Linked DNA regions of Rubinisphaera italica. The protein of the gene in region 1 interacts with the protein of each later gene in a pairwise test. Links are inferred from orthologs where the notes say so. Each region holds a gene or a part of one and is shown on either strand. Other genes may lie near its edges.

Evidence for each region.
Region 2: the proteins of dnaX (region 1) and dnaE interact in binary tests that used the Escherichia coli proteins (3 or more experiments, as listed by UniProt). The link is inferred for Rubinisphaera italica from one-to-one orthologs.

Annotation. Positions count from the first base shown.
Region 1 is NZ_SJPG01000001.1:3,246,111-3,249,389, reverse strand. Bases 35-2,992 are described here. They hold dnaX (DNA polymerase III subunit gamma/tau), read left to right. Parts: upstream 35-628; coding sequence 629-2,356; downstream 2,357-2,992. Other genes in these bases: Pan54_RS12075 (YbaB/EbfC family nucleoid-associated protein), read left to right, coding at 2,518-2,868; Pan54_RS12085 (3-oxoacyl-ACP synthase III), read left to right, coding at 35-440. Also shown: more of Pan54_RS12085, read left to right, coding at 1-34; recombination mediator RecR, read left to right, coding at 2,997-3,279. UniProt on the Escherichia coli protein: Part of the beta sliding clamp loading complex, which hydrolyzes ATP to load the beta clamp onto primed DNA to form the DNA replication pre-initiation complex.
Region 2 is NZ_SJPG01000001.1:5,469,930-5,474,340, forward strand. What follows is about bases 191-4,280. They hold dnaE (DNA polymerase III subunit alpha), read left to right. Parts: upstream 191-561; coding sequence 562-4,080; downstream 4,081-4,280. Other genes in these bases: Pan54_RS20870 (hypothetical protein), read right to left, coding at 191-197. Also shown: more of Pan54_RS20870, read right to left, coding at 1-190. UniProt on the Escherichia coli protein: DNA polymerase III is a complex, multichain enzyme responsible for most of the replicative synthesis in bacteria. This DNA polymerase also exhibits 3' to 5' exonuclease activity. The alpha chain is the DNA polymerase catalytic subunit.

The DNA.
Region 1 (3,279 bases):
CTCATTTGTTGTGCGCAGGTGGTGTCGAATCGGAAGAACATGGAGATTCCCGACCGCGGATGGAAACCGATTCCGAAGCGCTGCTGCACGCCGGCATCAAACTGGCAAAAGCGACCTGGGAGCGGACGAAGAGAACATTAGAATGGACAGATGAGGATGTCGATCGAGCATTCACGCATCAGGTCGGGAAGGCTCATCGCAATTTGCTGATGGAAGGGTTAGGGTTATCGACGGATTGTGATTATCCGATCTACGATCGCTTTGGGAATACGGGATCCGCAGCCTTGCCACTTTCCCTGGCATTGGGAGCAGAGCAGGGCTTTGTTCAACCCGATTCCCGAGCCGCACTGCTGGGAATTGGCAGCGGCTTGAATTCATTGATGTTGGGATTGGATTGGAAGACGGTCGGAGTGAAAGGGACGGTATGGGAAGGGGAATAGGCTAGTGTCGAGTGCCCAGTGGTCAGAGGTGGTTGAAAATTAAGTATGATTTCTCATCACTAGCCACTAGCCACTAGCCTCTGGTCATAAAAACGGCTTTCCGCTTTCCGCTTTCGATTTAACTGGAATCAAAATAAGATATTTAGTAATTCAAGTACTAAGGCATAGTCAACAAGGTTTCACGAAACATGGCGAATACAAAAGGGACGTATACGGTCTTGGCTCGCCGGTATCGTCCGCAGACATTTCAGGATGTTGTCGGTCAGCAGCATGTGGCGCAAGCGTTAAAGAATGCGATTCTGGCGGATCGGGTTGCTCATGCGTATTTGTTTACCGGGGCTCGCGGAGTCGGCAAGACTTCGATGGCTCGAATTCTGGCCAAAGCGTTGAACTGTTTGCAGGCCGAGAATGGGGAGCCTTGTAATCAGTGCGAAATGTGCCATGCGATTTCCACGGGCAGCGATGTCGATGTGATGGAAATCGATGGGGCGTCCAATCGCGGGATTGATGATATCCGGGCTCTGCGGGCGAACGTCGGCATCCGTTCGATGCGAACCCGCATCAAGATGTACATCATCGATGAAGTTCACATGCTGACGAAAGAAGCCTTCAATGCGTTGCTGAAAACACTGGAAGAACCACCTGCCAATGTGAAGTTCGTCTTTTGTACGACGGAACCGCAAAAAGTTCCGGATACAATTTTGTCACGCTGTCAGCGATTCGATTTTTCGAGTATCGAAACGCAGGCGATTTCAGAGAGACTGGCCGAGATTGCGACGCAGGAAGGTGTTGAAGTCACGAACGAGGCGATTGATCTGGTGGCTCGACGAGCCGGGGGATCGATGCGGGACAGTCAGTCGCTGTTCGATCAGCTCCTGGCTTTTGGCGGCGAAAAGATTGAAGCCAAAGATGTGAATCAACTGCTGGGCACAGCCGATGACGACCGTCTCATCTCTTTGATTGAAGCGATCAAACGTCAGGATCGCGGGAAAGTTCTCAGCGAAATCGATGATGCGATTCATGCGGGGGTGCAGCTGGGAAATTTGCTCGATCAGCTCGTGAATGTGTATCGCGATTTGATGATCGTGCAGTGCGGAGCGGAGTCGGTGGAGTTGCTGGGTGTTGGTGGCGATCAGCGTCCGCGTTTGACGGAACTGGCTCACTCGATTGGGTTGCAGACGATTACATCAGCCATGCAAATTCTCTCGGAAACGAAATCTCGCTTGATGCGCGTGCCTCATGCTCGAGCTTTGATTGATCTGGCCGTCATTCGGCTAGCCAGTCTGGAAGATCTGCAGAGCGTTTCTCAATTGATTACCGAGCTGAAAAGTCGACCACCCGGCGCAGTGACTATTGGCACACCAACGCAAAGTTCCCGACCAACACAGCAAGCCCCGCAAAAAAAAACTCCTGAAATAACATCAGACGAGACTCAACCCCACTACGTGGAAGCGAGTCAATCTCAGCCCGTTGTTTCGCAGGAAGTCATTCCACAGAGTGAGTCTCCCAACCGACCAACCATCGAGTTTTCCGAAGCGACTCGCGAAGAGATCTGGAAAGAATTATTGACTCGCATTGAAGGCTCTTTGGGAAGTTATTTGAGGCAGGCCATCAGAACAGAAGTCTCGTCTGCGGATCGATTGACGGTCATTTTCAGCGAGAAGCATAAGTTTTCTTTCGATTCGTTGCTCCAGAAACCAGAAAATCAGCGACTGGTCGAAGACTGTCTGTCGGGAATCGCCGGGCAGAGGATTCATGTCAAATTCAATCTGGAAGCTTCGAAACCACAAGTTTCCGGTTCTTCTGGCCAAGCTCCCATGCATCCGACGGCAGCCGCGAAGCACGAGTTCGTCAAACAGGCAGAGTCCATTTTTAGTGCAACCATTGGTCGGACAGATCGGATTCGTAAAAATTAGCCATCTCGCAATTCTGACTCTCCTTTTGAATTCAATTATCAAACGGTCTATAATTTGTCATTCAAATGAACGCGATGACTCAAGTTGGCTGATCCTGTTATGATTGATCAGTCATAAGTTCATAAAATCCATACACAAGCCGCAACGGAAAAGGAATCCTCATGTTTAAAGGACTGGGCAATCTGGCCTCGATGATGAAAAACGCTCAGGAGATTCAATCCAAAATGAGCGATATGCAGAACAGCCTGAAGGATGTTATTGTAGAGGGCGAAGCGGGCGGAGGGATGGTAAAAGTGACTGCGAATGGTCATCAGGAGATTGTTAGTTGTACCATCGAACCATCACTGATGGAAACTGGTGATAAAGAGTTGATTGAAGAACTTTTTGTCTCTGCCGGAAATGCCGCGATGCTCAAAGCCAAGGAAGCAGCAGCTGAAAAAATGTCAGAACTGACCAGCGGAATGAATATCCCTGGCCTCTCGGACGCGATGGCTAACTTTGGAAAACAGTAAGGAATGGCCAGTGGCTAGAGGCCAGTGACCAGTGTTTTTTACTAGAGACGACTATCAAACAGATTCTGGCCACTCGACACTGGCCTCTCCCCCCTTGGACCCAAGACTCTAGACTCTAGACCAAGTTTATGGACGAACAAACACATCCTTACGGGCCGAGTGTGGCTCGGTTGATTGAAGAATTCGCACTGATGCCGGGCATTGGTCGGAAGTCGGCTGAGCGGTTGGCTCAGTATGTCGTGAACATGAAGAAAAGTTCGGCTGCTTCTTTGATTCAAGCGATCGATTCTGTTAAACGCAGCATTCGCCGTTGTGAGGTTTGCCACGCACTCACCGAAAAAGAGCTCTGTGACATTTGCAGTGATCCCCGCAGAGATCGTACGCTCGTTTGCGTGGTTGAGCAGCCTAAGG
Region 2 (4,411 bases), 2.2 Mb from region 1 along the record:
GATTCCTGGGTACGTCGGGTTGAAGCCGACCAACTTGGGGTTTCTCCTTCGGTTCGGGTCAGCACAAATCCTTCCAGATCCCGAGCTTCGCTCGCCCAGTCTGGAATAGTCATCCAGCGGGAGACGGCAAATGCCATGAACGCCACGGAAAACATCGCGGTCAGGACAGCCATGATACGACCGAGATTTGAAATCATTGTTGTACTTTTCTGTCGAGACTCTGCGAAAAATCATTCCGAAGACATAGAGGTGGACCGATCAGTCCAGACGCATAAATGATAATCTCGGTTCATCCTACCCACGTCACGCAACGAAAGTCAAATTTGAGTTGTAATAACCTGGAAAAGAGGGAGCAGGTTTTCCGTTCGCAACGATTATGCATATCAAACGACCAACTGCAGGGTGTGAACGAAAGGTTACCGTTGTGAATATGGCCTCTTCATTTTCACTGATGGAAACCCAGTCTGAAATCCGGTAGAATGTGATTCTACACAAAACTCTCTCAGTTCAACGGTATCTACTCGAACTGATGATGGACCACATGGCTTGTCGAGGATGACAATGATCGATCTTTCTGCTGAAACCCGCCCATTTGCTCACCTGCACTGCCACAGTCATTACAGTCTGCTCGATGGTGCGAACCGTATTCCAGCGATGCTCGAAAAGGTGAAAGCCAATGGGATGAATTCCCTGGCGATCACCGATCACGGCAACCTGTTTGGAGCCCTTGAGTTTTATCAGAAATGTCGCGGAGCAGACGTCAATCCGATCATCGGCTATGAAGCCTACATCGCTCCCGGAAAACGCACCGACCGCAGTGCCAGCCGCATGAAAGAGGCGAGCTTTCATCTGACTTTGCTCGCTCAGAATAAAGTCGGTTTCCACAACCTGATCAAACTCGCCTCGGCTGCCTACCTCGAAGGATTTTACTACAAGCCACGTATTGATAAGGAACTGCTCGAAAAATATAACGAAGGAATCATCTGTCTGTCGGGCTGTGCTTCTAGCGAGTTGTCTCACTACCTATTGACCGATAATAATGAGCAGGCGGAATCGTTAATTCGCTGGTATGAGAAAGTCTTCGGCGACCGCGTTTATCTGGAAATTCAGGATTCCGGCGTTCAGATTCAAAAGGATTGCATGGATCGCACGATCGATCTGGCGAATCAGTTTGGCTTTCCGCTCGTCGCTACGAACGATGCCCACTATCTCAATCAGGGCGATGCCCCTGCTCACGAAATTCTGCTCTGTGTGAATACCCGCACGACCATGCAGAATGAACGCCGCATGAAACTCGACAGTTGCGAATTTCATCTGCGAACTCCCGAAGAAATGTACAAGGCGTTTCCGCATTGCCCGGATGCCGTCTCCCGCAGTCAGGAAATCGCTGACCGCTGTGATATCCAGCTCGATCTAACCGCCCGCCACTTCCCGGTCTTCGAGCCGCCGCCGGGGAAGACGGATGTCACGTACCTGCGTGAACTCTGCATGAAGGGAATTCAGTGGCGATACGGCGACAATCCGGATCAGGTCTTTCTCGATCGACTGGAAACGGAACTTGGCGTCATCGAGAAGATGGGCTACAGCAGTTACTTCCTGATCGTCTGGGACTTTGCCCGCTTCGCGCGTGAAAAAGGTATTCCCTGCACCGCTCGTGGTTCTGCCTGTGGGGCGATTGTCGCCTATCTACTCGGGTTGAGTGATGTCTGCCCGATTGAATACGACCTGCTGTTCGAGCGATTTCTCGATCCGAGTCGTTCGGAGGCGCCCGATATCGATATCGACTTCTGCCGCGACCGTCGGCAGTGGGTGATCGATTTCGTCAAAGAAAAATACGGTGAAGACAGCGTTGCTCAGATTGGCACATTCGGAACGCTGAAAGCAAAAGCGGCTCTGCGAGATGTCGGTCGGGCCTTGGATGTGCCGCTGCATCGGGTGAATGAAATCGCCAAAATGATTCCCGAACAACTGGGAATCAAGCTCAAAGATGCCCTCGCTTCAACGGCGGAGCTGAGGGAACAGTATGAACAGGATCGCATGATCCGCGAGATGATTGACTTCGCGATCGCTCTCGAAGGACTATCTCGTAACGTCGGAACCCATGCCGCTGGTGTTGTGATTGGCGATAAGCCGCTCGATGAATATATTCCCCTGCAACGCATCACCGGTAAGACGGATATCATCACTCAGTGGACCGATGTCGAAACTGCCGGCCTGCTCAAAATGGACTTCCTCGGTCTTCGAAACCTGTCGATTCTGGATAAGGCTGTCCATAATGTGCAGATGAATTATCCCGACTTCGACATGCGGCCAATCGACTTTCCGCTTGATGACAAGGAAACGTTTGCCTTATTACAGCGAGGTGAGACAAAGGGAATCTTCCAGCTTGAGTCGGGCGGTATGCGGGATCTGCTCACGAAGATGAAGCCGGATAAGTTTGCCGATATCATCGCGACCTCTGCCCTGTACCGTCCTGGTCCTCTCGAAGGGGGCATGGTGATGACGTATGTTGAAGTGAAGCATGGTCGTCAGCCTGTGCCAAAAGTGCATCCGCTGGTCGATGAAGTGCTCGCCGAAACTTACGGCGTGATGGTTTACCAGGAACAGGTGATGCGGATTTTGAACCGCGTCGGAGGCATCGAACTTTCTGCTGCGTATCGCTGTATTAAGGCGATCAGTAAGAAGAAGCTCGAAATCATTTCGGTCAATCATGAAAAATTCATCGAGGGTGCCCAGGAACGGGACATGACCAAGGAAATGGCCCAGGAACTGTGGGAACTGATTGAGAAGTTCGCCGGGTATGGTTTTAACAAATCGCACAGTACTGCTTATGGAGCAATTGCCTATCAGACGGCTTACCTGAAAGCACACTATCCGAAAGAGTTTATGGCTGCTTTGCTTTCCTGCGGAATGGAAAGTTCCGAGCGAATGGCTGAGCATACCGACGATTGTCGTCGCATGAAAATCGAAATCATGCCGCCCGATTTGAATATGTCGGATGTCGAATTCAAAGTCGTTGGCGATACTGTCGCCTTCGGGATGGGAGCCATCAAAGGGGTTGGTGAGGGAGCAGTTGGTGAAATCGTCAAAGAACGGGAAGCGAACGGACCATTCAAAAACATTTTCGATTTGTGCGAACGTGTCGATCCGAAGGCCCTTACGAAGGGAGTGCTCGAAACTCTGATTCGCGGCGGGGCTCTCGACAGCTTCGGACCAAACCGTGAGCAGCATACGATGTGCATCGAAATGGCGATGCAAATGGCTGCAAGGAAACATCGCGATAAAGCCCGTGGCCAAAAGAGTCTGTTTGGCGGAGGAGCTTCTGCCGCTGCTGAGGAAGAAGCATTGGAAGCCAGCATTCCAGACGCTCCCGACTGGACGCATAGTCAGAAGCTGAACTTCGAGAAAGAAGTTTATGGGTTTTATCTGACCTCTCATCCGCTGACTGAATACGCCGATCAACTGGCCCCACTCTGCTCACATAATACGTCTGACCTGGCGGAAATTGATGATGGAACCGAAGTGCTGATCGGCGGAATGATCTCGGCGATCAAAAAAGCGACGACAAAGAAACCGTCACGCAATGGAAATAGCCGATATGTGAACTTCGATCTCGAAGATGCTCACGGCGTGGTCCGCTGTATTATGTGGCCGGATGATTATTCGCGGTATCAGGAGATGGTCGTCGCCGAAGAAATCTGCATCATTGCCGGACGGGTCGATCGGCGTGGTCGCGAGCCGAATATCATTATCAATAAACTGATGACGATTGAGGCAGCCGAAAAGCAGAACACGCAGCATCTGGCCCTCAAATTCCAGCACGGCTTTCACACCCCAGCCGACATGCAGCAGGTCCGACGCATTCTGGAGCGTTCACCCGGCAACACAAGTGTGGTCATTGTGGTGGAAACTCCTGACGAACAAAATCATGAATATATGACACGCACAACCATGTCTTCACCGACGCTGACCGTGACCGTGACGAATTCAATGCGTGAGGAACTTAATCAGGTTCTGGGAGAATCGTTTTACCGAGTGCATGTTTCCGTGCCAAAGCGTTCGAAACAGAACGGTTCGTGAGAAAGTAGTGCTCTGTCGAGCTTTAAATGTCGCTCTCAAATCGCTATTTCGCAGTCAGTTTGACTGCTCCCCGATGTTGAATGTTGAACATACACGACATTTTGCGATAGTTGGAATAGTAGGGTGCGTCTAGACGCACCTTTCACCGCTCTCCATGTTTGACTTGTTCCCAAGGTCCTCCCTGGGAATACCCGGGATTGAAGATCTGCTTGAAGTAATTGTGGTATTGAAAACCCGTGAGAACAAAGCAGAGCTTCGGGTCTTGCGTTCCCAGAGAGGACCTTGGGAATGAGAAATATCTTTCTGTTGCCCCTGTGTCCGACGAAACACT